Regions from separate parts of the Bacillus sp. C1 genome, predicted to be linked through region 2. Evidence: a T-box and tRNA genes for the amino acid it is inferred to sense, from the RefSeq annotation. Region 2 holds a T-box; the other holds one or more tRNA genes.
What was found. A T-box is a leader RNA that pairs with one kind of tRNA and senses whether it is charged. The one in region 2 lies ahead of ileS2 (isoleucine--tRNA ligase), so its partner is inferred to be a tRNA-Ile.
Positions count from the first base shown of each region.

Region 1: it has a tRNA-Ile gene. The T-box ahead of ileS2 (isoleucine--tRNA ligase) is inferred to sense a tRNA for this amino acid. The anticodon was not compared.

Region 1 is NZ_JBTMZT010000001.1:374,718-391,636, reverse strand. It holds gene glcK (glucokinase) at 1-945, opposite strand, end outside; gene ACX5JI_RS02020 (YqgQ family protein) at 966-1,166, opposite strand; gene ACX5JI_RS02015 (5-formyltetrahydrofolate cyclo-ligase) at 1,283-1,846, opposite strand; gene rpmG (50S ribosomal protein L33) at 1,983-2,132, opposite strand; gene ACX5JI_RS02005 (sugar phosphate nucleotidyltransferase) at 2,203-4,557, opposite strand; gene phoU (phosphate signaling complex protein PhoU) at 4,925-5,581, opposite strand; gene pstB (phosphate ABC transporter ATP-binding protein) at 5,658-6,473, opposite strand; gene pstA (phosphate ABC transporter permease PstA) at 6,495-7,361, opposite strand; gene pstC (phosphate ABC transporter permease subunit PstC) at 7,363-8,313, opposite strand; gene ACX5JI_RS01980 (PstS family phosphate ABC transporter substrate-binding protein) at 8,341-9,258, opposite strand; gene ACX5JI_RS01975 (peptidoglycan D,D-transpeptidase FtsI family protein) at 9,559-11,670, opposite strand; gene ACX5JI_RS01970 (MFS transporter) at 11,780-13,057, opposite strand; gene sodA (superoxide dismutase [Mn]) at 13,196-13,807, opposite strand; tRNA gene ACX5JI_RS01960 (tRNA-Ile) at 14,032-14,105, opposite strand; gene ACX5JI_RS01955 (DUF1189 domain-containing protein) at 14,443-15,210, shown strand; gene yqfZ (protein YqfZ) at 15,274-15,621, shown strand; gene ispG (flavodoxin-dependent (E)-4-hydroxy-3-methylbut-2-enyl-diphosphate synthase) at 15,786-16,883, shown strand.
Region 2 is NZ_JBTMZT010000001.1:731,651-748,569, reverse strand. It holds gene pyrF (orotidine-5'-phosphate decarboxylase) at 1-26, opposite strand, end outside; gene pyrD (dihydroorotate oxidase B catalytic subunit) at 11-940, opposite strand; gene pyrK (dihydroorotate oxidase B electron transfer subunit) at 937-1,716, opposite strand; gene carB (carbamoyl-phosphate synthase large subunit) at 1,713-4,931, opposite strand; gene ACX5JI_RS04005 (carbamoyl phosphate synthase small subunit) at 4,916-6,013, opposite strand; gene pyrC (dihydroorotase) at 6,010-7,296, opposite strand; gene ACX5JI_RS03995 (aspartate carbamoyltransferase catalytic subunit) at 7,280-8,194, opposite strand; gene uraA (uracil permease) at 8,343-9,626, opposite strand; gene pyrR (bifunctional pyrimidine operon transcriptional regulator/uracil phosphoribosyltransferase) at 9,772-10,314, opposite strand; gene ACX5JI_RS03980 (RluA family pseudouridine synthase) at 10,520-11,428, opposite strand; gene lspA (lipoprotein signal peptidase LspA) at 11,433-11,891, opposite strand; gene ACX5JI_RS03970 (TraR/DksA C4-type zinc finger protein) at 12,016-12,345, opposite strand; gene ileS2 (isoleucine--tRNA ligase) at 12,568-15,333, opposite strand; T-box leader at 15,416-15,639, opposite strand; gene divIVA (septum site-determining protein DivIVA) at 15,691-16,197, opposite strand; gene ACX5JI_RS03955 (YlmH family RNA-binding protein) at 16,291-16,919, opposite strand, start outside.

The sequences.
Region 1 (16,919 bases), 360 kb from region 2:
CCAAGCTCCGCCAATTACCCCTGCATCGTTACCAAGCGTTGCAATCGCAAGCTTCGTGCTCTTAACAGCACGTGAAAATGCATACTGTTCAAAATAGCGCTGAATTGGTTGTAACAGTGCATCACCAGCTTTAGATACACCACCGCCAATTACAATTTTCTCTGGATTTAACGTACTAGCAAGATTTGCCACAGCTAACCCTAAATAAGAAGCAACTTTTTCTACAACTTGTTCCGCTAAAGCATCACCTTGTTCAAGTGCTGCAAATACATCTTTCGATGTAATACGCCCTTCTTCCTCTAACATAGAACGAAGTACACTTGGCTCATCTGTATTTTGTAATTTTTGCATAGCAACACGTACGATACCTGTTGCTGAAGCTACTGTTTCTAAACATCCAGACTTCCCACAGTTACAAGGAAATGCATTTTCTGTTACAACTGTAATATGTCCGATTTCACCAGCAGCGCCGCTTACACCGTGTACGATTTCGCCGTTCGTAATGACACCGCCGCCAACGCCTGTTCCAAGTGTCATACAAACAAGATCTTTCGCTCCCTCACCAGCACCTTTCCACATTTCACCTAGTGCTGCTAAATTTGCATCATTATCAATCACAACAGGCAATCCTGTTTCTACTTCTAATAAGTCTTTTAGCGGATATTTTTCCCATCCTAAGTTAACTGCTTCATAAATCATTCCAGAAGCTACATGTACAGGACCTGGAGCACCCATACCAATACCAATTAACTTACTTTTTAATTCTCCTAGTTCTTCTAACTTTTTATCAATTGCTTTCGCTACATCTAATGTAATATGTTTGCCCTGCTCACTTGTATTCGTTGGGATTTCCCACTTATGTAAAATTTCACCGTACACATTAATAAATGCTAATTTAATCGTCGTCCCACCAAGGTCAACGCCAACTAACCACTTTTCTTCCATTTTTGCTAACCTACCTTCGTCTAATTCTTACTCATCTCTTTTTGAATCTCTTGCTTTAATAGAAATAACGCTGTTTGATAGTCTTTTGGCTCAATCAGCTGTGATTGATTTAATTCACGCAATTCATCTTGCATTAACTGCAAATCAGCGATTCGATCACCTGTGTAAATAATTGTTCCAAATTTTTTTAGCAATTGTTGAATATCATAAATTGATATCATTTTATCACCCTCTATGTCCACTTATTATGGAAATATAATAAGAAAACGTTCACATATTTCATTATAATCAACAAGAAAAAGTCCCGTCAATTTTTATTTGTCTATACAAGATCATTTTAAACAATTATTTCTTTTTCTGTAATAATTGTTTGTACATTTTGATCAAACGGTTCTGTCGGAATATAATCTATAATTTGAAAATCAAAAGCTAATGATAGCGTTTTCTTTTTATATTCTAGAAGATAACGATCATAATAACCGCCGCCGTATCCAATCCGTTCTCCTCGTCTTGTATATGCAACTCCAGGTACAAAAAGAAGATCCATTTCGTTTGTCTCTACTTCTTTTGTTAACGCCGGAATGGGTTCACGCAAACTCATGTATACTGTTTCTAACTGTTCAAAATTTGTAATTTCACGAAAAGTCATTGTTCTTGTCTCTCGATTACATTTTGGTACAGTAACTTTCTTTCCTTCTCGCCATGCTTGTTCGATGATTGCATATGTATTGACTTCATGTTCCATCGAAAGAGTAATCCCGATTGTTTCCGCTTCTCTCCACTCTTGTTGTTTATATAAAGAAAACACGATTTGTTCTGATAAAGTTTTGTGCTGCTCTTTTGATAAAGAATTCATTTTTTCTACTATTTTCTTACGTAAACGTACTTTCTCCTCTTTCACACGCTTCCCCCCATAAAATTGATCTTTAATCATAAAAATGAATTACGTTCTTATGAACAGTTTATCATTTTTTTCATATGTCATCACTTTTAAATAGGGTTACAAAAAAAGAAACAGTAGGAAATATTCCTACTGCTTACTTTGTTTCACGGTGTAACGTAGACTTCTTGTCACGCTTGCAATACTTTTTAAGCTCAAGGCGCTCCGTGTTGTTACGTTTGTTTTTCTTTGAGATATAGTTACGATCTCCGCATTCTGTACATGCTAGAGTAATATTCACACGCATTCTTATTTCCCTCCAGTCACTAATAACTTAAATCAGACTATACTATAATACCACTTTTAAAATAAAAATTCTACACCTTTTGATATTGTCTAATTTTTTCTATAAGATTTTTCATATTTTCCTTTGCTATTACTGGATTTCTCGCATGTGAATATACAAGGAATTTTGGTTTTTTTGCATCAGAAACAATATAAGACCACTCTTTTTCTGTATGTTTAAATTGAATTCCCTCTAAGATTTCAACCTCTCTTTTCTCCATATCTTTCAATAACATTCCCATTACTTTCCCTTTCTCTTTCCAAGAGCAAACAACTTCATTACATAATAAATAAAGAGGAGCTGATTCTTCTAACATTAGCGATAAAGTATTTCCTTTTCGAGCAATTAGTTCAAATAATTTTCCAATTCGATATAAACTATCTTGCTTCCATCTCATCTGAAACCGATTTTGTTCACCGTACATATAAAAAAGAAGATAGCACTCACCTAATTTTAGCGCTAATGGATGTACACTTTCGGATGTCTCAAGTAATAAATTAGGTACATCGAGTTCTTCACAATTTACACTCCGGTAAATCCCACCATGATTATCATATAATTCAAACTCACTTCCTTGTTCATAAAACATAAAAGCCATATGAGCTCTACTTGATTTCATTAACCATTTAACATGTTCTTTTTGCTCACCAGCATAAATCCATGTAATTGTACAACCTAATTTTTGCAAGAAGGGGATGAGCAGGGACTGAAACATTTCATCCCTTTTATTAATAAGGAGATGAAATGTTTGCTTTTGTATCGCTTCGATATCCAAAAATGCTAAGATAGATTCAACATATTTTTCTAAACAAACATGTACGATTTCATTTCGTCCTATTTCTTTATCATATACATAATGAAATGCTTCTGACGTATACAAGTGTTCGAGTTCTTTTTGTTGTTTATATGATAATTGTATCCCTTCTTTACCATAGAGCCGCATGACAATTCCTTCTTTTGGTTCAAAGTGGATGAAAACACCTCCGGCACATCCGAGTTCATTCATTGCATACCGAAAAGCCGAATCGTTCATTTCTTGACACTCCATCGTATACAAGCCCACCCCATGAATAGCATGTAAAAATAACTTTTTAAAAATATTAACTTCTATACCTTCATACCCTCCGAACAATATGCGCTCTCCTTTCGAAAACAGAGAACCATATGCCATTGCTACTTTTACAACAAATTGAGGCGTCATTTCTATATTAGCTCTACCTACTACCCTACTTTTTTGTAACCAACCTGCACTTTTTTCATTTTCCGTAATTCCTGAAGAAGCAACAATCGAATGACTATCAACAACTTTACCCGACCAAAGTTTTCCATTTTGCTGTATCACTGTATTATTTCCAATCTGACAATGATCTGCTACCACGCTTTTCTCAAATAAAGTAACATCATCTTGAATCATTGTATTTTCCCCAACAGTAGCTTCTAATAACTCACAGCGTTTTCCGACATACGTATGGGCAAGAAGAATACTTTTTTGAAAATGCGTATAATCCGATACAGTACAATGTTTACCGATAATTGAATAGGGCTCAATTGTTACTCCCGATCCAATCGTTGCTCCTTCTCCGATGAAAGATGGTCCATGCATTTTCGTTCCCTTTTCGATCGTTACTCCGTCTCCCATCCAAACCATCGGTAGTACTTCCGTATAAGAAATCGGTATCTGTACTTTCTTTGTAAGTAAATCAAACTGAGCCTGTCGATATTGTTCTAATGTGCCAATATCTAACCAGTAACCTTCTGCTTCATATCCAAAGAGCATTTTTTTATTTTCTAACTGAGGAAATACATGCTGACTCAAGTCAAAAAATTGCGCTGAGGAAATATAAGAAAAAATTTCGGGGTCCATCATATAAATCCCTGTATTTACAAGATTTGAAACCACTTCATTCCAACTCGGTTTCTCCATGTAACGTATAATTTCCTGCTCTTTATTCAGAACGACTGAACCAAATGACAGGGGATTTTCCACTTCCTTCACAAACATCGTGACTAGCCTATCCCTACACTTATGAAATTCCATTCCTTTTGATAAATTAAAATCCGTCAATGCATCCCCACTGATTACAACAAATGGCTCATCTAAAAACGATTCCGCTTGCTTAATGCTCCCTGCCGTACCAAGTGGTGGTGAATCTTCGAAGTAGTGTAACTTTACTCCCCATTTGCTCCCATCACCAAAATACTGCCTAATAGTATCACTCATATATTGAACTGTAATCGCAATCTCGTGAATACCATACTTCCTTAGTAACTCAATATTGTATTCCATAACTGGTTTTTCAAGTAACGGTAACATTGGCTTTGGAAGATTACATGTTAACGGTCTAAGACGTCTGCCTTTCCCTCCAGCTAAAATAACCCCCTTCATATACATTCAGCCTCCACTTTTATAATGTTGAACGACTTTGTATACCATATGTATGTCACTTATGTAAAATTAATCTTTTCGCTCTGTTCAAATCGTAAGCGCTTACTTTATAATTTAATAAGAGAAAAACGAATCCATATCCTCATTCATCTTCAACAATCTAACTTTTCTAAACGTTTCTCGACCTAATTTTGAGGTAAGTGGGTTACCAGCAGCCAAAAACAAAAGCTACCTAATATTATTCCATTTCCTCCTATCACATTATGATACATCTTATCATCATAGATCCAACAAGACAACGAGCTTTTTTTGTCATGTTTTGACTAAAAAAGCAAGTGATGTTTTATCACTTGCTAACATTTTCTTCCTACTCATTTAATAAATAATGTTTCCCTTTCACCAAATAGAAAACATTCTCAGCAACATTCGTAATATGATCTGCCACACGCTCAATGTAACGTGCAATAAAAGATAACTGTGTAATTTGCGTAATCGCTTCAGGATGTTCAGGGATAGAGGAAATAAATTCCCGAATCGCTCTCCCGTATATTTCATCAACGGAATCATCCATTTCTGCAATGTGTTTTGCAAACGTTAAATTTTCTTCCCGGTATGCTTCTAACGATAAATGTAGCATGTCTGTTGCGATCGTAAACATTTGTTCTAGATTGTGCAAACTAACAGATATCTCTTTTTCTCCAAGCCGAATTGTTGATTTAGCAATATTCACAGCATGATCGGCAATACGTTCTAAATCTGTTGCTGTTTTAATCGAAACAAAAATTCTTCGTAAATCACTTGCAACAGGTTGCTGCTTTGTAATGAGCATAAGGGCAAGGTCATTAATTTCTTCCTCTAAATGATCCATGCGATAATCCCCATCGATAACTTCTAGCGCTTTTTCTAAATCTCTCTTTTGAAGCCCTTCCATAGAAAGAAAAAGAGCTGCCCTGGCTAATTCGCCTAGTTCAATTACCTTTTGCTGCAATGTTTGTAAATCATAATGAAATTGATCTCTTACCATGTTTCTTCCCCCTTTATTCCTAAAAATGATAAACGCCCCTTTTAAGAGGGGCATTTATTCTTACTGCTAGATGATATTAACCAAATCGGCCTGTAATATAATCTTCTGTTCGTTTGTCTGTAGGCGTCGTAAATAGTTTATTTGTATCTGTATACTCAACCACTTCACCACTTAAGAAGAAAGCCGTCTTGTCAGAGATACGTGCCGCTTGTTGCATATTATGCGTTACAATAACAATACTAAAATCTTTCTTTAACTCTTGAATAAGCTCTTCAACTTTTAATGTAGAAATCGGGTCCAATGCTGATGTTGGTTCATCCATTAAGATGACATCTGGCTCAATTGCTAAACAACGTGCAATACATAAACGCTGCTGTTGTCCACCAGATAAACCATATGCATTATCGTGTAATCGGTCTTTTAATTCATCCCAAATCGCCGCACCACGTAAACTTTTTTCAACAATTTCATCCAGTGTCTTCTTATCACGAATACCATGAATCTTTGGACCATAAGCAACATTTTCATAAATAGACTTTGGAAATGGATTCGGCTTTTGAAATACCATTCCAACATGTGTACGTAATTCTTCAACAGGATATGACTTATCAAAAATATTTCGATCTCGATATTCAATTACTCCTGTTGTGCGGACGATAGGTACTAGTTCTACCATGCGATTTAACGTTTTTAAATATGTTGATTTTCCGCAACCACTCGGCCCAATAATAGCTGTTACTTCATTCTCATGAATACTTAAATTCACATCTTTTAACGCATGATCTTCTCCATACCATAAGTTTAAGTTTTTCGAATCGAAGACAACCTTCTTCGTTACTGACTCAACTTTCGCTTCATTTTTCACCTGTACATTTACTACTGTTGCTACCATTTTGAATTCCCCTTTCATCCACTACTTACGATTTCGCAACCATAAGACAACTCCATTCATAATAAGCAACAATCCTAATAAAACGATCATACCGGCTGCTGCTACATGCTGAAATTCCTCTTGTGGTCTACTCATCCAATTAAAAATTTGAATCGGTAAAACTGTAAATCTATCAAACATATTGAGTGGGATATAGTTAGCAAAGGCAAGTGCACCAATGACTAATAGTGGCGCCGCTTCTCCAATGGCTCTTGATAGCGCTAAAACACACCCCGTTAAAATTCCTGGCAAAGCAGTTGGTAATACAACCTTATACATTGTCTGCCATTTTGTAGCACCAACGCCGTACGAAGCTTCTAATAGTGAGCTCGGTACCATACGAATCGCTTCTTGGCTTGACACGACGACAGTTGGCAGTACAAGAAGACTCATTGTCAACGCTGCTGTTACTATGCTCTCACCTAACTGAAGACCATATACAAAAATGGTTAAACCAAGTAATCCAAACACAACTGACGGTACACCCGCTAATGTTTGAATATTTAATTCTACAATTCTTGTGAACATAGATTGTCTCGCATAATGTTCTAAATAAAGAGCTGTACCTACCCCAAATATAAAGGAAACTGGTACTACTATACTCATAAATAAAATTGTTCCTGATAATGCAGCGGCAATACCAGCATGCTTTGGGTTACGTGAAGCAAAGTTCATAAAAAAGTCTATCGAAAGGTAACTTACACCTTTTTCAAAGATTTGATACAGTAATAAAATGAGTATGCAAATCGAAAATAGCATTGTCATATACGAGATTAACTTATATATTCGATCCTTCCAAAAACGTGATGCCATATTTTCTTTTATTCGCTCATGATTCAACATTCGCATGTTATATCACCTTTCTAAAACGGCGCATAATCTGCTGCGAAATGATGTTCATCATGAAAGTAAACATAAGTAACGTCGCGCCCACAGCGTACATGCTGTAGTATGCGGTCGTTCCATGCGGAGCATCACCTAAGCTTACCTGTACAATATAAGCCGTTAACGTTTGGATAGAATGCGTCGGGTCTATCGATACATTTGGGGTTGAACCTCCAGCAATGACAACAATCATTGTTTCACCAATCGCACGTGAAGCTGCTAATAAAATTGCAGCCGTAATGCCGGTAAACGATGCCGGGAACACAACCTTGCGTATAGTTTCAAAACGCGTTGCTCCTAACCCAAGTGAAGCCTCTTTTATTCCTTTAGATACAGCCCTCATCGCATCTTCAGAAAGGGAGGCGATTGTCGGCACCATCATAATCCCTATTACAATCCCAGGACTAACTGCATTAAAAAACTGTAAATTTGGAATGACACGTTGCAAAACCGGTGTGACAATCGTTAACGCAAAAAATCCATATACGATTGTAGGAACACCTGCTAATAGTTCTAACATAGGCTTTAGCATTCTTCTAACAATGTGCGAAGCATAGTCATTTAAAAATACAGCACAACCTAGTCCAATTGGAACGGCTACGATCATCGCAATTGTTGTTACAAGTACGGTCCCGCATATAAGAGGAAGTATTCCAAACTTAGGTTCTTCAAAAAATGGTAACCATTCTTTTTCAGTAAAAAAAGAATACATTGATATTTCACGAAAAAACATAATTGTTTCGTTTGCTAGTGTAACGATTATGCCGATTGTCGTTATAATCGACACGCTAGCAATTGCCTTTAATAGTAACGGAACCATTTGATTGATTCGCTGCGTCTTTTTTCTTTTGATTGTATTTCCTTCAATCAAATGTCGCACAGAAAATGTAATTTGACTTTTGTCATTTCGGGCCAAAGATGAAAACCCCTTTCCATCCTGACATTATCTTTTTATTTCTGTTAACCTTCGCAGCTGTTCACTATAATTCTTTTGTGGTAATTTAACATATCCTACTTCTTCAGCAAGCTCGCCAGCGTGTTGCATCATAAATGCCACATACTCTGCCACACTGCTTTTATTTCGAATCGAAGCATGATTCACATAAGCAAATAGTGGCCTAGACAACGGTTTATATACACCTGATTGAATCGTTTCCTTCGTTGGTAAAACTCCATTTACTTTTATCGCTTTTACCTTATCTCGATTCGCCATATAATATGCGTATCCCACAAATGCAATTGCATTTTTATCATTCATTACTCCTTGCATAATGACTTGATCGTCTTCAGATAAAGAAGTTGTTTTTGCAAGACGATTGTTTTGCAAAACAACACTTTGAAAATAATCATACGTACCAGAATCAACACCTGGCGCATAAAATTGCACCGTTTCATGCGGCCATCCTGGATGAATATGTGACCATCGTTTCGTTTTCCCATCTTCGCTCCATAATCGGCGTAATTCGTCTATTGTCATATTATCAGCCCATGTATTTTGACGATTCACAATGATTGTGAGACCATCGTAAGCAATTTCAAATGGTGTAAACTCGATGGAATTTTCCTTTATAAAGTTTTCTTCTACTTGTTTCACCTTGCGCGATGCATTATTAATATCCACTTCACCTTTTCCGAAACGATGAAACCCTCCTCCTGTCCCAGATATACTAATAGAAATTTTCACACGTGGTTCCGTTTTTGTGTACTCTTCTGCTATCGCCTCCATAATAGGAAAAACAGTTGAGGATCCATCAATCTTCACTTCCCTCACATCATAAGCAGCAGATGGAGTAGACACATATGAAAACATGAAACATGTTGCTATCACTAAAATCTTAATAGATTTTTTGGCCCACTTCACGTGTAGTTCCTCCTAGAAGTATCCTGAAATAACAGGATTACAAATATAAGAATAATGCCGAACTATTAATTCGGTTTTAATAATTTGTAAAAGTTTTGTAAAGTTCCACGTAATGTAGAGGAATATGCTCCTCCTTTCTCATTTCCGTTTCTGTTCTCCAAACGTAACGATATAACCGATTAGACGATGAACACCCTATTTTATATATCGGATATGCTCGTCCACCATTACTACACTCTATGCATAAAATACAAAAAAAGCACACTATCTTTTGAGATAGTGTGCCAAATTTACATATTTTTATTCTTCATTTCCTTTTTTGCCTTTTTCCTCTGTCGGTGCTACTCCTGTTACTTCTTGTTTCTTCAAATCAAAGTAAGCGTCCATAATTTCACGACCAATGTATCCATTAATACCAGTTTTATCATCATTTACCCACGGAACAACAACAGAGAATGCCACTTCTGGATTATCATACGGCGCGTAACCCACTAACGTTAAGTTATAAATGATTTTGCGCTGACCATTTGCTTCTCTTCCGCCCGGTTTATCACCACCATAAGGTATTTGAGCGGTTCCTGTTTTTCCAGCCGCTTTATATGATGCACCAGTAAAGTATTTCGTTCCAGTACCACCCTGCTCATTGAACACTTGTCTAAATCCTTCTTGCACACGTTTAATTTGTTCTTCAGGCATATCAATTCGATTTAACACTTTCGGTTCCATTGATTGGATTACTGATCCAACTTCGTCTGGTTTCGATGTTGGCTGACGAATTTCTTTTACAACTTGTGGCTGCATACGATAACCACCATTTGCAATTGTAGATACATATTGTGCAAGCTGAAGTGGTGTATAGTTATCATACTGCCCAATCGCTAAGTCTAATAAGAGACCAGGTGTGTATTCCGGCCCTCTATACCCCTCTGTTTCATTCGGTAAGTCAATACCTGTTTTCACTCCAAGGCCAAATTGACTGAAATAATAACGCATCTCGTCAAATGACTTTTTCTTAATATCTAATGTACCATTTCGAACATATGGTACTTTTGCAAGATTCATCGCTGTTTTAAACATGTATACGTTAGATGACATTTTTAAAGCAGTAAGATCATCAATGGCCCCCATTGTTTTCCAAGAAGATTTTAATTTTGTACTTTTTAACTTAATCGGTTCATCTAGTAATACTGTTCCAGGCTGAATCGCTCCTGTTTGATATCCAGTCAGTACTGTTGCCCCTTTTACAGTGGAACCCATCGGATAAGAACTTGTCATTGTTCCTAATGCATAGTCTTTTACTTCTGTTTTTCCATCTTCTTCTACAAGCTGCTTTCCAGCCATAGATAAAACTTCACCATTTTTCGGGTTCATCATTACAACAAATGCACGATCTAAAAGCGGTTCGGAACCTTGATATTTCAGTAAGTTCTTTTCAAGAATTTCTTCTACACGTTTTTGTAGTTCCATATCAATTGTTAAATTCAGATCATTACCTCGTTGTCCTTTCGAAACATTTATTGTTTCTAAAATGTTCCCGTCTTTATCGGTAATATTTCGTAATTCTTCTTTTGTACCGTGAAGTGTATCCTCATATTGTTGTTCAATATAACTTTTACCAACGCGGTCATTACGATTATAATCTCGTACAAGGAAGTAATCTAATCGTTCTCTTGGCAAGCCTTCATCTGAGCTTGTTACACCCCCGAGTACACTGCGGAACATATCATCATACGTATATTTGCGGTCCCAATCAACCGTCGTATCTACACCCGGTAACAATGCTAAATTTTCACTAATAATCGCATATTCTTCTGGTGTTACGTCTTTTTTGATAATTTGCGGCGTCATTGCATAGCCGCTATCCATTTTACTCTTAATTGCAAGTACTTCTAAATCTTCTGGTGTTAATTGATTTATTTCTTCTTCTGTCACGCGATTTCGCTGACGTTCTGCCATTTCTTTATCATCAATTTTCTTAGCTTTAAATTCCGCTTGGTCTTTCTTTGTCATTTTTTTCTCGGCTTCTTCTTTATTTAAAGAAATCCAATAATCTTTTTTATCACGTTCTGTCAATTTATCTGGTGATACTTCGATTAGCTTCGCCAGTTTTTTCGCTGTTTCTATACGCTCTTCCGAAGTTGATCCCTTCATCCTTGTAAACGTAATGGTGCGAACAGGATTATTATCTACAACTGCACGATCATATCTGTCAAAGATTTTCCCTCGTGGAACGGGATTACTTACTGTTGAGTTTTCCTTTTTTTCAACCTCATTTTTGTAATCTTCACCATGGACAATTTGTACCATACCAAGCTTCACAATAATCGCTGAAAACAGTAAAAACACACAGAAAAACAACACGTTAAGCCGAAACGGAACGTGGGTTTTCTTTTTTTTCTTCTTCTTACTCATACGAACCCCCTCTACCAACAGCTATGTAATAGGAAAGGGACACCTTACTACAGGTGTCCTCACTGCTGTTTTACATGTCTTTTTATTCTAGCATAAAACCCGGAAGAAGTTAACCTTCTCGTTCCGTATGATTTTGCGTTGTTTCAGGCGCTGGAATCCCTGTCTTGTTTGGGTTTCCTTCTCCGTATGTGACATTTTTAACGGCAAAATAAATAAGTAAATGTCCAGCTCCAAGTATACATAATAAAACAGGTAAGCTTTTCTCTGGTGCAAAAAATGAGACTGCACATAAGAAACTTAAAATCGAACATATTCTCCCGCCGTTCAGCCATAGCTCTCGTACAACAATATACTCAACACGCCACTCTCTCGCCTGCTTTGCTCTTCCAATTACATCATATGTCATAGAACCATATGGAACGAGCAAAATTGGATAAGCAATGGCAATACATGCTGCATAAATGAGTAATTTTACATATGTAACATGAAAAATAACTAAAAATACAACTGTATATAAAATAATGCCCCCAAGTAAGATTGCCTTTTTTCTCCATTCTTTTTTTAATATACGAGTTACCAAATAATAACATATGAAAGATACAGCTGAATTGACGAGACTATACTTTCCTAATCCAAATTCACTTCCTGATGCTAAATAAACGTATACAGAAATAACAAAAATAAATGTTCCTTCTCTTAATCCTTGAAAAAAATGCGCACGTGTAATCCTTCCCCAGTTTTTATCCATCTTACGTTCTTTCAAAACTTGAACAATTTCATAACGTCCTTCACATTCTCTTTTCGATAAAAAGAAACTTATGACAACAGCAATTGCAAATAAAGTTAATGAAAGAAAGAAGATAACCGTATAGCCGCTCCACTTTTCCATACGCGAAATTGTATATCCTGCTGCTATCGGCCCAATCATTCCGGAGAAGGACGTTAAAAGACCGAGAAAACCGTTAAAAAAATCACGCGTTTCAGGTTCCGTAATCTCAAACGTTAATAAATTAAATGCAAGCCAATAAAAACCATATCCAATTCCAAGAAGACTACCAAGTAATAAAATGTAATGTGAAGCATGCGTTCCTGCGAGTAAAACAACAATAAAAAAAGTCGCTAACGTTCCAACTCCCACTCGCAATAAAATCGCACGATCTATCCGCTTTGCCAATTTTCCTGCCAAAAGAAATGTTAATGGCTGCAATACAACACTTGCTAAATTATACAAACCGAGGTTCACATAGTTTTGCGTTTGTTTCCATAAATAAATGTTAACAAACGTGTTAGATAAAGAAATCGCAAGCGTATATAATCCCCCCATAACAAGCAACAATATTAAATCACGATTCACCTCGACATCGCCAATTACATGTTTCCACTTCATACATAACTCTCCTTTACTTCATGTTCTAGTCTTCCAAAGACAAACACAATTATGTAAAAGAAAGCATACAAAAAAAGCTAGGAGAATTATCCCCCTAGCTTCTTCTATATCGATTCACCTAAAACGGTTCAAGCGATATTATTTAGCTTCTTGGTAACGTTTTTCAGCTGCGTTCCAATCTACAACATTCCAGAATGCACCGATGTAGTCAGGACGACGATTTTGGTAATGTAAATAATAAGCATGCTCCCATACATCTAAACCAATAACTGGAGTTTTACCTTCTGTTAAAGGTGAATCTTGGTTTGGAGTGCTTGTTACTTCTAGCTCACCATTGTTTACTACTAACCAAGCCCAACCAGAACCGAAGCGAGTTGCACCAGCTTTTGCGAATTCTTCTTTGAATGCATCAAAGCTACCGAATTTCGCTTCAATCGCAGTTGCAAGTTCACCTACTGGTTGTCCACCACCGTTTGGAGATAAAATTGTCCAGAAGAAAGTGTGGTTCGCATGTCCGCCACCGTTGTTACGTACTGCAGTACGAATTGCCTCTGGTACTTCATTTAAGTTTGCAACTAATTCTTCAACGCTTTTATCAGCTAGTTCTGCATGACCTTCTAGTGCAGCGTTTAAGTTTGTAATATACGTGTTGTGATGTTTTGTATGATGGATGTTCATTGTTTCTTTATCGAAGTGAGGTTCTAAAGCATCATACGCATAAGGTAAATTTGGTAATTCATGTTTTGCCATTGTTACATTCCTCCCATTTTATGTATTGCCAAAATAGCTTGGCATACAACTTCATTCTACCCTAATTGCCATAGGGTGAAAACAAATTAAATCACATTGTCTTGCTATTATTAACGTAGCAAAATCCCCATTTCTTTTCAAACAAAATGCTCACATATTTCGTAAAAAAAGCTTCCTTCTGCAAGGAAGCTTCTTTTCTACATGATAAACATGCGAAATGGATATGGACCCTGTAGGACTCGAACCTACGACCGGACGGTTATGAGCCGTCTGCTCTAACCAGCTGAGCTAAGGGTCCAGAATTATGTATACAAATTAAATTGCACCACCAAACCTCCAGAGAACATTTAGAGGCAACTATAAATCATAAGATATATCAATTCAAAAATATAAGATAAATTTACCATACAAAAAAGAAAAGTGTCAATTGTATTTTTCTGTTCATATCCCGATTTCCACCTAACTTCTTTACATGAGCTGAACTTTGAGGCGGGAGTCTTACTGTCCGCAAATAGCGGGATAAAACTCTTCCTCTACATATAACGTAATACGCGATAGAACTTGTGATTCTCTAGATGCGTAAGTTACAATGATTTTATACATAAATCTACATATACCCCAAAGGAAGTGAGTCTATGTCCATATTTACTCAGCTAATAAAAAGTTTATACTCACCAAAAGACATGGCGCTTTTCCGTTTTCAAAAAATCGAAAAAACGATTCTGTATATTATGTTGCTCTGCCTCATTACCACTATTCCAAGAACGTTATGGTACGGAAGTGCATTTCAAGATGGTACTCGGATGGTAAATCAAGCACTTGAACAAGAAATTCCAGAATTTAAAATTGAAAACGGAGAGTTAAAAGCAAATATTGATAAGCCGATTGAAAAAGAAGATGGAAAGTCTATGTTTGTATTTGATCCAACTGCAACAAGCGCAGAAAAATATAATACAAAAACAGGTTTATTCATTCTCAAAGACAAAGTTATTTCTAAGGCAAACGGTCAAACACAAACATATTCCTATAACGACCTATTAGGTGCTTCTCTCGAGAAAAAGGATCTAAAAAGCTTCGTTTCCTTCTTCGATAGCATATCCCCAATATTAATGCTTGTTATCGGAACTTTCGTTTACTTATTCCAATTATTCATTACATTTTTAGGCGTTACACTACTTGCATTCATTGGCTCGGCCATGAGTGGTCAACGTAAATTATCTTACAAACAAGTATGGACGCTAACTGCTTATAGTTATACAATCCCAACTATCTTCTTTATGGTTATGAACTTACTCGAAGTACATGTTCCTGAATCTACACTTCTTTACATTGCAGTTACTTTAATCATTCTATACTTAGCAATTAAAGAAATACCAAAACCGAAAGAAAAACAAGAACTATAAAAAATGCCATTTTGGCATTTTTTTTTTGGACAAGCATATATTTCCTACAAAGGAGTGAGGAATATGAAGAGACTTGGTGCGCTCTTACTCGTGCTTGTTCTCGGTTACGTATTTTATTACGATATAAAAATTGGTACTTTACCAATGTTAAGTTCATACAAAAAAGCCACAGCTACTCAAACTGAAAAAAAAGAAAAAACCAGCACGAAAGAACAAAAAAAAGCTGACGCATCCTATAAAGTCATTGAAGTCAAAACAGGAGATACTGTTTTATCCATTACAGAGGCAATTAATAAGAACAAAATTCCTTCTATTGAAAAAGTCATCGATGATTTTAAACAGTTAAATAAAAATACAGCTGCAACAAAAATACAGATTGGAAATCCTTATAAATTCCCCTTATATCAATGAACCATCACTTAATCCTTGTCAATTACATGAAGGCGCTGATACAATAGTAAAAGTGAAACCGAGCATATAGGTTTCTATTGCTTCATATCACATATACTATATGTGATATGAAGGGAAAAATAAGAAACTTCTTTTATAAGGAGAGCGATCTATTCGTGAATGAAATGACTCATCGTACAAAAACACGTCCTGTTAAAGTCGGTAATTTAACAATTGGCGGTAATAATGAATTAATTATACAAAGTATGACAACAACAAAAACGCATGATGTAGAAGCAACTGTTGCTGAAATCAAACGTTTAGAAGAAGCGGGTTGTCAAATTGTCCGCGTTGCTGTCCCAGACGAACGTGCGGCAAACGCAATTGCTGATATAAAAAAACAAATCAATATTCCACTTGTTGCGGATATTCACTTTGATTATCGCCTTGCATTAAAAGCAATTGAAGGTGGCATTGATAAAGTACGTATCAATCCAGGAAACATCGGTCGCCGCCATAAAGTAGAAGCTGTTGTAAATGCAGCAAAAGAACGAGGTATTCCAATTCGTATTGGTGTAAATGCCGGTTCATTAGAACGTCATATTTTAGAAAAATATGGATACCCTACTGCAGATGGTATGGTTGAAAGTGCACTGCATCATATTAAAATTTTAGAGGACTTAGATTTCCACGATATTATCGTATCGATGAAAGCCTCTGATGTTAACTTAGCAATTGAGGCATATGAAAAAGCTGCTCGTGCTTTTGATTACCCGTTGCATCTAGGTATTACAGAATCTGGAACGCTATTTGCTGGAACAGTAAAAAGCGCTGCAGGTCTTGGAGCGATCTTAAGTAAAGGCATTGGTAATACACTTCGTATTTCATTAAGTGCTGATCCAGTTGAAGAAATAAAAGTTGCTCGTGAACTGTTAAAATCATTTGGGCTTGCATCAAATGCTGCAACGCTTATTTCTTGCCCAACATGCGGTCGTATTGAAATTGACTTGATCAGTATTGCAAATGAAGTAGAGGAATACATCTCTACACTGAAAGTACCAATTAAAGTTGCTGTACTTGGCTGTGCTGTAAACGGTCCTGGTGAAGCCCGTGAAGCAGATATCGGTATTGCTGGTGCGCGCGGAGAAGGTTTATTATTCCGCAAAGGAAAAGTCGTTCGCAAAGTACCTGAAGAAACAATGGTAGAAGAACTGAAAAAAGAAATTGATGTAATTGCTGCTGAAATGGCTGCAAATCAAGAAAAAGAAAAACAAGAACAGTAATAAAAAAGGCTGCTTATATTTTACAAGCAGCCTTTT
Region 2 (16,919 bases):
AGTGCAACGATTAACGACTGTGACATACTTGCTTCCAGCTCCTTCCTTGACATTCCGAAATATGATCAAATCCTAATTCATCTAATAGTGCCGGTAATTCTTTAATAATTGTCGGACATACGAACGGATCAATGAAGTTCGCTGTACCTACTGCAACTGCACTTGCGCCTGCATAGAAGAACTCAATTACATCTTCTGCTGATTCAACGCCGCCCATTCCGATAATTGGAATGTTCACCGCTTGACTTACCTCATGTACCATACGAATTGCCACCGGCTTAATCGCTGGACCTGATAGTCCACCTGTACGGTTCGCTAAAATTGGTTTTGCTGTTTTTAAATCTAGACGCATACCAAGCAATGTATTAATCATCGTTAAACCATCCGCACCTGCATTTTCGATCGCCTTTGCAATCTCCACAATGTTTGCCACATTCGGTGACAATTTCACATATACGGGCACTTCAGAAACCTCTTTTACTCGCTTCGTTAAATCAGCAGCAATTTCCGGGACAGTACCAAAAGCGATACCACCCGTTTTTACGTTTGGACAAGAAATATTTAATTCTAGCGCATGAACATTTGGTGCTTTCGAAATTTCCTTTGCTACTGCTACATAATCCTCAGCTTGTGAACCAGCAACATTCGCAATAATAGGAAGGTCGAATTGTTCTAGCCAAGGTAATTCAGAAGTCATAACCTTTTCTAGTCCAGGATTTTGAAGTCCAATGGCATTTAGCATTCCGCCTGGCGTTTCAGCTACACGCGGCGTTGGATTCCCAAAACGAGGTTGTTCTGTCGTTGCTTTAATCATAATGGATCCAAGTACGCTTAAATCATAAAACTGTGCATACTCACGACCAAATCCGAAGCAACCAGATGCTGGGATGATTGGATTCTTTAATGATAATCCTGGTAATTCAACTTGCAATCTGTTCATAGTACAACCTCCCCGATTGGAAATACTGGTCCATCGCTACACACCTTCTTGTAAGAATGTCCATTTGGATCTTCTTGCAAATGGCATACACATGCGAAACATGCTCCAATACCACAGCCCATACGTTCTTCTAGTGAAATGTAGGCTTTTTTCTCTTTATAACGGCCTTCTAATGCACGTAGCATTGCTAATGGTCCACATGAGTAAAGAATGTCAAAGTCAATTCCATACGCGTCAATTACATCTGTTACAAATCCTTTTGTACCATGTGTACCATCGACCGTTGCAACATACGTATCACCGAGCTCTGCGAATTTTTCTTCGTAGAAGACAACATCTTTCGTTTGGAAGCCTAATATGTGAATGACACGTACACCTTTTGCAACAAGGCGTTGTGATAGTTCATAAAGTGGCGGGACACCGATTCCGCCGCCTACTAATAGAGCGGTTTTTCCAGCTTCCGCTTCTGCGACCGGAAACCCGTGTCCGAGTGGTCCTAACACATCTACAAGTTCACCTTGTTTTCTTTTTGCTAATGTTTTTGTCCCTTGCCCTTCCGCACGATATAGCATTGTAAATTCGTTCTTATCTTGATCAACGTTACAAATACTAATTGGGCGGCGTAGCAGAGGCGTAATGCCTTCTGCTACCTTAATGTGTACAAACTGCCCTGGTTCGTTCATTTGCTTTACAAGATCCCCTTGAAGCACTAATTCATAAATATTTTTTGCGATTTCTGTTTGGTTAACGACGATCATATTTTGCTTTTGCATCATGCATGTACCACCTCGTGACGCTGCGCTGGCGCGATTTCTTTCATTGCGTGAGCTGAGAATGTCATTGATTCTAGTACTCTTAAAATTGCTCTTGTTGTATCAAGTGACGTTAAGCAAGCCACACCATTTTCTACTGATTCACGGCGAATGCGGAAACCATCACGCGCTGGTTGTTTTCCTTTTGTTAATGTATTGATTACAAACTGTGCTTTCCCTTGACGGATAATATCAAGTAAGTTGTAGTCTTCAGAATCAATTTTGTTTACAACTTGCACCGGAATGTTTTTCTCTGTTAACGATTGTGCTGTCCCTGCTGTTGCTAATAAGTTATAGCCGATTTCATGGAAACGTTTTGCAATTTCCATTGCTTCTTCTTTATCTTTATCCGCCACAGTAATGATTACTGATCCATGCGTTGGAATGTTAATTCCAGAAGCAACAAGCCCTTTATATAATGCTTTTTCAAGCGTTAAGTCTTTCCCCATTACTTCCCCTGTTGATTTCATTTCAGGCCCTAATGTTGTATCAACTGAACGTAATTTCGCAAATGAGAATACTGGAGCTTTTACATACACTTCCTTCTCTTCTGGGTGATAGCCAGTTCCATATCCTTGTTCTACAAGGTTTTGACCTAAAATAACTTTCGTTGCAACATTTGCCATCGGTACGCCTGTAATTTTACTTAAGAATGGTACCGTCCGGCTCGCACGTGGGTTTACTTCAATTACGTACACTTGATCTTCGAATACTACAAACTGGATATTCAGTAATCCAACAATGTTTAAACCTTTTCCAAGTGCAATTGTATGTTCAATAATTTGTTCTTTCAGTTTTGCCGATAAACTTTGTGGTGGATATACTCCAATTGAGTCACCAGAGTGGACGCCAGCGCGCTCAATATGTTCCATAATACCTGGAATGAATACATTTTCACCGTCTGAAATTGCATCTACTTCAATTTCTTTCCCAACCATATAGCGGTCAATTAATACTGGATGATCTGCATGAACTTTAACTGCGTTTTTCATGTAGTGCAGCAGTTCTTCTTGACGATATACGATTTCCATCGCACGTCCACCTAGCACGTAAGATGGTCTTACTAATACTGGATAACCAATTTCTTCAGCGATTACTACCGCTTGTTCTACAGTTGTTGCTGTTTTACCTACCGGTTGCGGGATACCTAATTGTGTTAATGCAGCTTCGAATTTATCACGATCTTCTGCACGGTCTAAATCTTCAAGTGATGTTCCTAAAATTTTCACACCGTGTTCTTCTAATTTCGCTGCTAAGTTAATTGCCGTTTGTCCACCGAACTGAACGATAACACCTTCTGGCTGTTCTAAATCAATAATGTGCATTACATCTTCGATTGTTAATGGTTCAAAGTATAATTTGTCAGAAATACTGAAGTCTGTTGAAACTGTTTCTGGGTTATTGTTAATAATAATTGCTTCATATCCGGCTTCTTTAATTGCCCATACAGAGTGAACTGTTGCATAGTCAAACTCAACACCTTGGCCGATACGGATTGGACCAGATCCAAGTACAACTACGCTTTTACGATCGGTAACGATCGATTCATTTTCATCTCCATGTGTGCTGTAGTAGTAAGGTGTTGCAGATTCGAATTCTGCCGCACAAGTATCTACCATTTTGAATACTGGCGTCATGCTATTTTCTTTACGCACATCATAAATTTCACGTTCTGTTTTACCCCAAGCAGCTGCGATGTAATGATCACTGAAGCCCATTTCTTTTGCAGATTGTAATACTTCCATATTTCCTACATTCGCTTTTACTTCGCGTTCCATGTTTACAATGTTTTCGACTTTTTGTAAGAAGAAGAAGTCCATTTCACACCATGCGTTGATTTCTTCTTTCGTTACACCTTGACGGATCGCTTCTGCTACAACAAACAGACGCTCATCATCAGCTTTTATAATACGTTTTTTCATCGTTTCTTTATCAAGCTCTTTTAGATGCTCTAACTCTAAGTGATAAATGCCAAGCTCTAAAGAACGAACCGCTTTTAATAATGATTCCTCTAAGTTACGTCCGATTGACATAACTTCACCAGTTGCCTTCATTTGTGTACCAAGTGTTCGGTTTGCTGATTCAAACTTATCAAACGGCCAGCGCGGAATTTTTGAAACAACATAGTCTAATGCTGGCTCGAAGCAAGCATATGTTTTTTGTGTTACTGGGTTTACAATTTCATCTAATGTTAAGCCGACTGCAATTTTCGCTGCTAACTTCGCGATTGGATATCCTGTTGCTTTAGATGCTAATGCAGATGAACGACTTACACGTGGATTTACTTCGATTACATAGTATTGGAAGCTATATGGATCAAGTGCGAGCTGAACGTTACATCCACCTTCAATTCCTAACGCACGAATAATTCGCAATGAAGTGTTACGTAACATTTGATACTCACGGTCACTTAATGTTTGACTCGGCGCTACAACGATAGAATCACCTGTATGCACACCAACTGGATCGATATTTTCCATGTTACATACTACGATTGCGTTATCATTTGAATCACGCATTACTTCGTATTCGATTTCTTTACAGCCAGCAATACTCTTTTCTAATAAACATTGCGTTACTGGGCTATGTTTTAAACCACTTGTTACCGTTTCAATTAATTCTTCTTCATCGTGGCAAATACCGCCGCCTGTTCCGCCAAGTGTAAATGCTGGGCGAACAATTACTGGATAACCAATTTCTTTTACAAATTCATATGCTTCATCAAGGTTATGAATGATTTCACTTGGTGGTGTTGGTTCATTTAAATCTTGCATTAATGTACGGAATAAATCACGATCTTCTGCTTGCTCAATTGCTGATAATTTTGTTCCTAAAATTTCAACTCCGCACTCATCAAGTACACCTGATTTTGCAAGTTCAACAGCCATGTTTAAGCCCGTTTGACCACCTAATGTCGGTAAGATTGCATCTGGACGTTCTTTACGAATAATACGGCTTACGAATTCTAATGTTAATGGTTCAATATATACTTTATCTGCCGTTGCAGTATCTGTCATAATTGTTGCTGGGTTAGAGTTAACAAGGATTACTTTGTAACCTTCCTCTTTAAGAGATTGACAAGCTTGTGTACCAGAGTAGTCAAACTCCGCTGCTTGCCCAATTACAATTGGTCCTGATCCGATTACTAAAATTGTGTTAATGTCTAGGCGTTTTGGCATAACTCTTCCCCTTCTTTCTTGAAGTTTTCGATCATTGTTAAGAAATCTTCGAATAAATCATTTGCATCTTCTGGTCCCGCTGAAGCTTCTGGATGGTATTGTACTGTAAATGCTGGGAACTTCGTATGACGAAGACCTTCTACTGTTCCATCATTTAAAGCTACATGCGTAATTTCAAGCTCTGTATTTTTAACTGATTCTTCTTCTACTGCATAACCATGGTTTTGAGAAGTAATTGCTACTTTTCCAGTTGCAAGGTGTTTTACTGGATGGTTTAAACCACGGTGACCGAATTTCAATTTACTTGTATTTGCACCAGATGCTAGAGCGAACAATTGATGTCCAAGGCAAATCCCGAATAAAGGTACTTTTCCGATGATTTCTTTTAACATTTCAATTGCTTCTGGTACATCTTTTGGATCACCAGGTCCATTACTTAACATAATTCCGTCTGGACTAAGACGTAAAATTTCTTCCGCTGTTGTATTGTAAGGTACAACGATTACATCACAATCACGTTTATTTAGCTCGCGCAAAATACCGTGCTTCATTCCGAAGTCCACAAGTACAACGCGGTAGCCACGACCGGGACTTGGATACGGATCTTTTGTTGATACACGCTTTACATGATCTGTAAAGACCGTTGCTTTTAATTGACTTACAATGTAATCTACGTCTGCATCCATGTTACAAAGGCGTCCGCGTAATGTTCCATATTGACGAATTTTTCGTGTTAGTTTTCTCGTATCAATTCCTGCAAGTCCTGGAATGTTTCTTCCTTTTAAATACTCATCTAATGAAATTTCGTTACGGAAGTTAGATGGATGGTCACAAATTTCATTTACAATTAAACCGTGTACAGATGGCTGAATCGATTCAAAGTCGTCACGATTAATTCCGTAGTTTCCAATTAGTGGGTACGTAAATGTTACAATTTGACCGCAATATGATGGATCGGATAATGTTTCTTGATATCCAGTCATTCCTGTTGTAAATACAACCTCACCTGACTTTTCGATCTCTCCTCCGAAACCTTTTCCAATTAATACTGTTCCATCTTCTAAGATAAGTTGTCTTTTCATACTAATGCACTCTCCTTTTGCCATGCGATCTTACCACCAACGATTGTCATAACCGGCCAACCTTGGCATTCCCAGCCTGCGAATGGTGTATTTTTTCCTTTTGATAAGAATGTTGTTGGATCAATTTTGTCTTCTTGTTCTAAATCGATAATTGTAATGTCAGCTGCTCTGCCTTCTTTCAGGCGGCCTGCTTCTAAACCAAATGTGTCTGCTGGTTTTTCCGTTAAAAATTGAATCAATTGTTCTAATGTGATAATTCCTTTTTTCACAAGGTTTGTATAAAGTAGTGGGAATGCTGTTTCGAAACCAGTAATTCCAAATGGTGCTCTTTCAATACCTTGTGCTTTCTCTTCCGCTGTATGTGGTGCATGATCTGTTGCGATTATATCGATTGTTCCATCTAATAACCCTTCAATCAAAGCAGCATGATCTTCTTTTCCACGAAGCGGTGGGTTCATTTTAAAGTTAGGATCCGCTGACGGAATATCATCTTCACATAGTAGTAAGTGATGTGGTGTTACTTCTGCTGTCACTTTAATTCCAGCACGTTTCGCATCACGAATCACTCGTACAGATCCTTTTGTACTTACGTGACATACGTGATAGTGACAATCTGCCGCTTCCGCAAGCAATATGTCCCGGGCAATATGTACAGATTCACATACTGATGGGATACCGTTTAATCCGTGTTTCTCAGAAAACTTCCCTTCATGTACACAACCTTTATTAATTAGCGTATTTTCTTCACAGTGCGCAACGACTGCCATATTTAATTTCGCTGCACGCTTCATAGCAGCTAACATCATGCTCGCATCTTGTACGCCTACTCCATCGTCAGTAAACGCGAATGCGCCAAGTTCTTTTAATGTTTCAAAGTCTGTCATTTCAGAACCTGCTTGGCGTACTGTAATCGCGCCATATGGCAGTACATTTACATGCGCGTTTTCTTTAATTCGCTTTTGCAAATCTTCCATATGTTCTTTACTATCTGGTACTGGTCGTGTATTTGGCATTGCACAAATTGTTGTAAAACCACCTTTTGCCGCGGCAAGTGTACCTGTTTCAATTGTTTCTTTATGTTCACCACCTGGTTCACGAAGATGAACGTGTACATCTACTAATCCAGGTGCAATTAATTTTCCGTTTACATCGATTACTTCAGCATTATCTGCCGTAATATTTTCTGCTACTTTCGCAATTTTACCGTCTTGTACGAGAAGATCTGTTGCTACAATTTTTCCTGCTTCATTTAGATAACGTCCGTTTTTAAACAAATAATTCATGTTTCATTCCTCCTAATACATTTGGTAATGCGCGTTTTAGTACAGCCATTCTTACGTAAACTCCGTTTTCCATCTGTTTGAAAATACGAGAGCGCTCACACTCAACGAGCTCACTCGCAATTTCTACATCGCGGTTTACAGGAGCTGGATGCATAATAATGCTTCCTTGTTTCATACGTTTTTCTCGTTCAATTGTTAAACCGTGCTGCTCATGATACTCTTTCATGATGCCTGTTTCATAATGATCATGACGCTCATGTTGTACACGAAGTAACATCATCACATCAACTTCTGAAACAAGTTCATCTAAGTTTTTGTATGTTCCAAATGCGTTTGTTTCATCCTTCCACTCTTCTGGGCTAGCAAAGTAAATGCTCGCTCCTAATTTCGTTAATGCTTCAGCATTAGAGCGTGCTACTCGGCTGTGGCGGATATCTCCTACGATCGCAATCTTTAATCCTTCAAAACTCCCAAACTCTTGTTTAATTGTTAGAAGATCTAGTAAACACTGTGTTGGATGATTTCCACATCCATCACCAGCATTTAAAATTGGAATGTTTACTTTATCTTTTAGCTCATCGAAGTAGCGATCCTCTTGATGGCGAATGACTACTGCTTTTGTTCCGATTGATTCTAGTGTTCTTATCGTATCGTATAGTGTTTCTCCCTTTTGTACGCTAGAGGAATCTGCTGAGAAGTTTAACACATCTAGTCCTAATCTCTTCTCTGCAACTTCAAAGCTAAATTTTGTTCTCGTACTATTTTCGAAAAATAAGTTCGCTACAAACGTTTGCTCTGTTGTTTTGCTCTCTTTCCCATTCGCGAAATCTTCTGCTTCTTTCAGGATTTCTGAAATCTCTTCTTTCGATAATTCACTCATCGTTAACAAATGGCTCATTGTCATCCCTCATCTTTCTGATTTTTATGATAACACCTTTGTATTTGTATAACAATAACTGCATAAAAATACCCTAGCCGTGTGAGACTAGGGTGCAAGAAAGAAGCCACCCTTTTCTGTCTCACAGGACTGAATTAAAAGGTTGTTTTTATGAAGCAAGCTGCTTAGATTGTTGTTTCTGTTTCATTTCAGGTAACAGTAGATTTAACAGTACACCAACGATTGCTGCAAGCGCCATTCCTTCAACTTGGAATGATTCTCCAACGCGGAGTACTGCACCACCAATACCGATTACAAGAATCACTGATGCGATCATTAAGTTACGTTTGTCGCTTAAGTCTGTTTTCTCGTCTACCATCATGCGTAAACCACTTGATGCAATTACGCCAAAGAGTAAGATTGATACACCACCCATAACCGGTGTTGGAATCGAGTGAATCAATGCTGAAATCTTACCGATAAATCCGAACATAATTGCGAACACCGCTGATCCAACGAATAAGTATACACTGTACGCTCTCGTAATTGCGAGTACACCGATGTTTTCACCATATGTTGTATTCGGTGGTCCGCCGATTACTGAGGCGATTAATGTTGCTACACCATCCCCAAAAATTGAACGATGTAAACCTGGTTTTTCAATTAAATCTCTATTTATTACATTGCCAAGTACAATTTGATGCCCGATATGTTCTGAAATTGTTACAAGTGCTACTGGCACCATTAAGAGTACAATCTTCCATGAAAACTCTGGTGTGTAAGTTATAAATGGTACGGTAAAGTCTGGTACAGTGAACCATTTCGCTTCTGCTACCGGCTTTAAGTCTACTAATCCTTGGAAGTACGCGAAGATATATCCGCCGATAATCCCTAGTAAAACTGGTATGATACTGAAAAATCCTCTTCCAAATATGGAGCAAATAATTGTAATTGCTAACGTTACGAGCGCTACGGAGAAATGTGTAACACTATATTTTCCATCAGCATTATTCATTGCCATATTAACTGCTGTGTGTGCTAATGCCAATCCGATAACCATTACAACCGGACCTACGACAATCGGCGGAAGTAACTTCATAATCCACCCCGATCCTGACTTCTTAATTCCAAGTGAAATTAAGATGTAAACAAGTCCTGCTAGTAAGCCACCAAGCATTGCTGCTCCTGGCCCACCTGCTGTTTTTGCTGTAATAATTGGTGCGATAAACGCAAATGATGATCCGAGATATGCTGGTACTTGACCTTTTGTTATAAGAAGGAACGCTAGTGTTCCTAATCCACTTGATATTAAAGCTACTGATGGATTCAGTCCTGTTAAAAACGGAACAAGCACTGTTGATCCAAACATCGCGAACAAATGTTGTATACTTAAAAATAACCATTTTCCGGGTTTCGGTACTTCCTGAACGTCTAACACTGGCTTTTGTTCCATTGTTACATCCTCCTTCAGTTTAAAACTTTGCAATAAAAAAACTCTTTGCGCCTATGCACAAAGAGTCCTATACGTTCATATGCCAAATTTGACATATGAAGGCCAAGACCCTTTGGCAGCCTCACGGGACTACATTTAAAAGGGCTTATTTATCATATATACTTACTCGATCTTGCTGATCCGTCTCTTGCAGATCAACTTCAATTCGTTCTTCACTCGACGTTGGAATGTTCTTTCCTACATAATCAGCGCGAATTGGTAATTCACGATGACCTCTGTCTACAAGAACAGCGAGCTGGATTTGTGATGGTCTCCCTAAATCCATAAGAGCATCCATTGCTGCTCGTACCGTTCTTCCTGTATATAATACATCATCTACAAGAATCACTTTTTTCTTCGTAATGTCCACGGGAATATCTGAACCTTTTACAAGTGGTTCTTTGTTTTTAGATTGTAGTGTTAAGTCATCACGATACAATGTGATGTCTAACTCACCTACTGCTATTTCTTTCCCTTCAATTTGACCAATGCGTTCTGCTAAACGCTGTGCAATAAAGATACCACGTGTTTTAATTCCGACAAGAACACAATTATCAACACCTTTATTACGTTCCACAATTTCATGACTGATACGTGTTAAAGCGCGGCGGATCATTTGGTCATCTAAAACGACAGCTTTTTCTTGCATGTTCTACACCTCCAAGCTTTTTTCCTTACGTGAGAGGAATGGTATAAAAAAAGTCCTCTCAGCGTGTGCGAGAGGACTTTTGAAAAAAGGGTATAACCATACCCTAAGTATTTCAAACCGTTACCTTCTCAACCTCACGGGGCTGTGTTAAAGGATCATTATTTAACTGTTGTTAGTATCGCAGGTTTTACGCACTTTGTCAATACTATTTCCGTAAAGCATGTAAGACTTCTTCAAATATCGCTGGTACAGGTGCTTTTAATTCAATATATTCACCTGTACGAGGGTGATCAAACCCTAAAATCCCTGCATGAAGCGCCTGTCCATCTATATCTAATGTTTTTTTCGGACCATATTTCGGATCTCCCGCAAGTGGATACCCGATATATTTCATATGAACACGAATTTGATGTGTACGTCCCGTTTCTAAACGACATTCAACAAGCGTGAAATCTTTAAATCGTTCTAACACTTGAAAATGTGTAACAGCGTGTTTCCCATTTTCATCAACCGTCATACTTTGACGATCCTTCTTGTCTCGAGCAATCGGTGCATCAATCGTCCCTTTATCATGCGGAATTACACCATGAACAATCGCCTTATATCGTCTTGTTACTGTTTTTTCCACAAGCTGATTTACAAGAGATTCATGTGCCATATCATTTTTAGCTACCATTAATAAACCAGATGTGTCTTTATCAATACGGTGCACAATACCAGGACGCATTACGCCGTTAATACCGGATAAATCTGTACAATGGTGCATTAACCCATTTACAAGTGTACCACTCGTATGTCCAGGTGCTGGGTGTACAACCATACCGCGCGGTTTATTCACAACTAGTACATCAGCATCCTCATAATGAATTTCTAAATTCATATCTTCTGCACGAATGTCAAGTTCTTCTGGTTCTGGAATCGCTACTGCGATTTCATCATTCGCTTTTACTTTATAATTTCCTTTAATGGCATTTCCATTTACCGTTACGACACCATCTTTAATCCATTGCTGTACCTGGGAACGTGACCATTCACTGTTTACACCTGCAACGAATTTATCAATCCGTTCACTTTTTTGTTCTTCTGCAACTGTTACTTGTACTACTTCGCTCATTCAATTACTCCTTCATTTTCTTTCCTTCTAATAATGTTTGAATAATAATTAATACAACCCCAATACATAAAGCTGAGTCAGCTATGTTAAATACCGGATAGTTGTATGAAAAAATATACACGTGAATGAAATCCACCACTTCTTGTCTAAATACACGATCAATAAAATTGCCAATTGCTCCGCCTAATATAAGACCTAAAGAAACGCCTAGAAGCTTGTCTGTTTTTGCATACTTCTTCATATAAAATACGATAAATCCTACAAAAACAACTGTAATAATATAGAAGAACCACATTTGATTTTCTAACATGCCCCAGGCAGCTCCTCTATTCCGATGTGATGTTATGTATAATACATTATCGATAATCGGGATACTTGTACCTAATTCCATGTTCTTTACAATGAACCATTTCGATATTTGATCAATGGCAATGACAAATACGGCTATTAAATAATATATCATTTTTATTTCCCCCACAAAGACAGTGTACCTCAAAATTTTAGCATAGCTACGACCTTTTCACAATGAACCTTTACGGTAAGAATAAAATAAAATGAAAAAAGGCAATATAATATCGTTGTGCCTATCAGACATTTACTTTCTCATATAAAAATTCATGAATTGTACGAGCTGTTGGCATCATTTGCATTTTCTTTACAGGAATATATTTCCCTGTTTCTTCACAAACCCCATACATATCAATTTCCATTTTAAATAGTGCTCGTTCCACATCTTTTAAATCTTCTCTTATATCATGTAAAAACAACTTCTTTTTCGCATCTTCCTTCATTTCATAGCCTAGTTCTTGCCCAAATTCCATATGGTATGTGTGCATCGCTTCTTTTGCCAGTCGCTCCTGTAATTCTTTTTTCATCAATTGTAATTCTTCTTTGATTTCCATATAGATTTCATTCACGTATACATTCCTCCCGGCTGCAATGTACCGTTAGTGTGTCCGAAAAATTCTCACTTACCGCTCACACATTTTTCCTTCCTAGGAAATTGCTTAACAATCTCCTTCACCTTATCCAATAGAAAAGTCCATAACCAATCGAATTTCCCATCCTTTTGCTAAAAATTCTTCCTCAATATAAAAAACTGACTGCTGGAATAGCAGTCAGTTTTCATTATCACATTATTATTTCACATAGTTTTCTTTTACAACTGTTGCACAACGCTCACATAATGTCTCATGCTCAGCGTCCTTACCAATTGTTTCAGAAACAACCCAGCAACGTTCACATGTTTCACCAGTTGCCTGTGCTACGACAACAGCTGTATGCTCATATTTCGGAGCATCTGCTGGAGCTTCTTCCATTGTTCCGCCAAGTTTATACTCAGAAACAATAAACAATTGTTTTAAATCTTCACTAATCGATTCTAATGTTTGTTTCATTTCTACAGTTGGATATAACGTAATACTTGCATTTAATGACTTACCGATTACTTTTTCATTACGAGCCACTTCTAAAGCTTTTAATACGTCATCGCGAAGTGTCATAAATGCATCCCACTTTGTTTTTAATGCTTCTGCACCTTCTACTTCTACAGCTTCTGGCATATCAGTTAGCTGAACGCTTTCTTCTACAACACCAGGAACATATGGCCATACTTCATCAGCTGTATGAGGTAAGATTGGTGTTACAAGTTTTGTTAATGCAACAAGAACATCATAAAGAACTGTTTGAATGGCACGACGATCATGCTGATTTGCAGCTTCGATGTATAAAATGTCTTTTGCAAAGTCTAAATAGAATGAGCTTAAGTCAATTGTACAGAAGTTATGAATCGCATGGTACACTGCCGCAAAGTCATATGTTTCGTATGCTTCTTTTACTTTTGTAATTAAGTCATTTAATTTTACTAGCATATAACGATCCACTTCACGTAGTTCCGCTTTTGCTACTGCATCTTGACTTGGATTAAAATCAGCTAAGTTTCCTAATAAGAAACGGAATGTGTTACGGATTTTACGATATACTTCTGCTACTTGTTTTAAAATATCATCTGAAATACGTACATCAGATTGATAATCAACAGAAGACACCCACAGACGTAAAATATCTCCGCCTAATTGATCCATAATTTTCTTCGGTACAACAATGTTCCCGATGGATTTACTCATTTTACGGCCTTCACCATCTAGTACGAATCCATGACTTAAGACACCTTTATATGGCGCTTTACCTGTTACTGCGACTGCTGTTGATAATGAAGAGTTAAACCAGCCGCGGTATTGATCAGATCCCTCTAAGTATAAATCAGCTGGACGTTGTAAGTCCTCACGCTCTTCTAAAACAGCTTGGTGTGAAGAACCTGAATCAAACCATACGTCCATAATGTCTGTTTCTTTACGGAATTCGCCATTTGGACTAGATGGATGTGTAAATCCTTCCGGTAATAAATCCTTCGCTTCACGTTCAAACCATACGTTAGAACCGTTCTCACGGAATAGACCTGCTACATGATTGATTGTTTCATCCGTAATAATTGGATCGCCATTCTCTGCATAGAAAACAGGAATTGGTACACCCCAAGCACGTTGACGAGAAATACACCAGTCACCACGATCACGAACCATGTTATGAAGACGTGTTTCCCCCCATGCTGGCACCCATTTCGTTTCTTGAACAGCTTGTAATAGCTCCTTGCGGAACGCTTCAATAGATGCAAACCATTGCGCTGTCGCACGGAAAATAATTGGTTTTTTCGTTCTCCAGTCATGTGGATAAGAATGTGTGATAAATGTTAATTTTAATAACGCGCCAACTTCCTCTAATTTTTCCGTAATTGGTTTATTCGCTTTATCGTAGAATAAGCCTTCAAATCCAGGTGCTTCACTTGTTAATACACCTTTATCATCAACTGGGCAAAGAACTTCCAATCCATATTGTTTACCAACAAGGAAATCGTCTTCCCCGTGTCCAGGCGCCGTATGTACACAACCTGTACCAGCGTCTGTTGTAACGTGCTCACCAAGCATAACTAAAGAATCACGCTCATAGAATGGATGCTGCGCAACCGTGTACTCAAGTTCGCTACCTTTAACTGTTTTCACGACTTCAGTATTTTCCCATTCTAACGTTTTAGACACTGTATCAAATAGTTCAGAAGCAATAATATATTTTTCACCATTTACTTTCACAATACTGTATTCAAGTTCTGGGTGAACAGAAATACCTAAGTTGGCTGGTAATGTCCAAGGTGTTGTTGTCCAAATGATAAATTTCTCATCGCCTTCTAATACGTTTTTCCCGTCCTTTACTGGGAAAGCTACGTAAATAGATGCTGATTTTTTATCTTGATATTCAATCTCAGCCTCAGCCAAAGCAGATTCACTCGTTGGAGACCAATAAACAGGCTTTTGTCCTTTATAAATGTAACCTTTTTTCGCCATTTCACCAAACACTTTAATTTGTTGTGCTTCATACGCTGGCTCTAAAGTAATGTACGGGTTATCCCAATCTGCACGTACACCTAGACGTTTAAACTGCTCGCGTTGACGATTGACTTGTTCATATGCGTACTCTGCACATAATTTACGGAATTCTGCCACTGTCATTTCTTTACGCTTTACACCTTTATTTGTTAAAGCTTGCTCAATTGGTAAACCATGTGTGTCCCAGCCTGGTACATATGGTGCGCAATATCCAGTCATCGATTTGTAACGAACAATAAAATCTTTTAATACTTTATTTAATGCGTGTCCCATATGAATGTCACCATTTGCATATGGAGGACCATCATGCAGTACAAATAAAGGACGACCTTTTGTATGTTCTTGTACTTTTTCATAAATGTTCATCTCAGCCCATTTTTCTTGCATTGCAGGCTCACGTTTTGGTAAATTCCCACGCATTGGGAATTCTGTTTTCGGCATTAGTAATGTATTTTTGTACTCCATGCTCAATTCCTCCTCGAATATATAAAAGAAAAGCTCTTTTTCTAAATAAAACGGAATAAAAAAGAGACCTTCTCATCCCCCAAAAAGGGACGAGAAGGTCTCCCGCGGTACCACCCTAGTAGACCATACATATAAATTGGTCCTCTTTATATTCTTAACGCGAATATACGCCTACGCTTACTTTTTTTTGTTCAGCGTGGAACTCCAGGGTGATCTTCCCGTTTATCTCCTTATCCTGAGCTTACACCGTCCTCAGTTCGCTATATAAGGTATGAAAAAGGTACTTATCCCTATCTTCGTTTTTCTTAATAAATATGTTGTTTAAAATTATATGTAATAATGAGAAAAACGTCAAGCTTACACTGTTTCTTCTTTCTTTAATAGCTCGTCCACTTCTTCTTCTAACTCAATTAATTTGTCCCAATCATCGTTGTTTAACATTTCCAGCTGGGCTTCTAATAGCATACGGAAACGCGTACGGAATACTTTCGCTTGTTTCTTTAACTCTTCAATATCAAATGCAACTTTTCTTGATTTTACTAAAGCTTCATTAATGATACGATCTGCATTTTTTTCCGCTTCACGTACAATTAATTTCGCTTCTTTTTGTGCATTACGCTTTACTTCTTCCGCCGCTTCTTGTGCAACGACGATAGATTTATTTAACGTATCTTCAATGTTAGAGAAATGATCTAATTTCCCTTCTAGCTGGGCAACTTTTTCTTCTAATGCTTTTTTTTCACGAATGACCAATTCATAATCTTTAATGATCTGATCAAGAAACTCATTTACTTGATCCTCATCATAGCCACGGAATCCACGACCAAATTCTTTGTTATGAATATCTAATGGTGTTAACGGCACAAACGCCACCTCCAAGTAGTTATCTAAATTTTCCTCTTTTAATTATATCTTTTTTCTTCGACAAAATAAGAGATTTTCCTTCTAAAAAACCAATCATTTTAGTATACCATACAAAACTCTCCATTTGTCGCGTTTCGTTTTTCCTTCTACAGAAAATAATTTACTCCGGCCGTATCCTCTAACTGAAAAAACATCACCTGGAAAACATTCGTATGCAATTTGCTCAACCGTTTTCCAATTTACTTTCACAAGACCATTTTTTATAAGCGGTTGTACTTTTTGTCGTGATATATGAAGCATTTCAGCTAGTAAGACATCTAGCCGAAGTGATGAGACAGTTCCGGACTGTTCTCTCCATTCTTCTTGCAATCGCAATACTTTATTTGCTTGTACCGAGGAGAGTGAGACCTTCATTTTCCCTATCGATTGTAAATTCATTTCAATGTACGAAACAATTTCTTTTGCAACTATAATTTGGGCACGATTTTCTTGAAGCAAAATATCACCACATTTTTCTCTTGTGAGACCAAGAGACATAAATGCCCCTAATATTTGCCTATGTTCAAGCACATAAAACTTGGAAGGATAGTCAATTTCTAATACTTCAACTTGAAACTCTTCTTCATTTACATTCAGGTAACTCGGATAAATAAGAGCTCTTTTCCTTTCCGCTTTTGGCGCAGCACCATAAAACCACAAAGTAGCATCTCCTTGATTTCCCA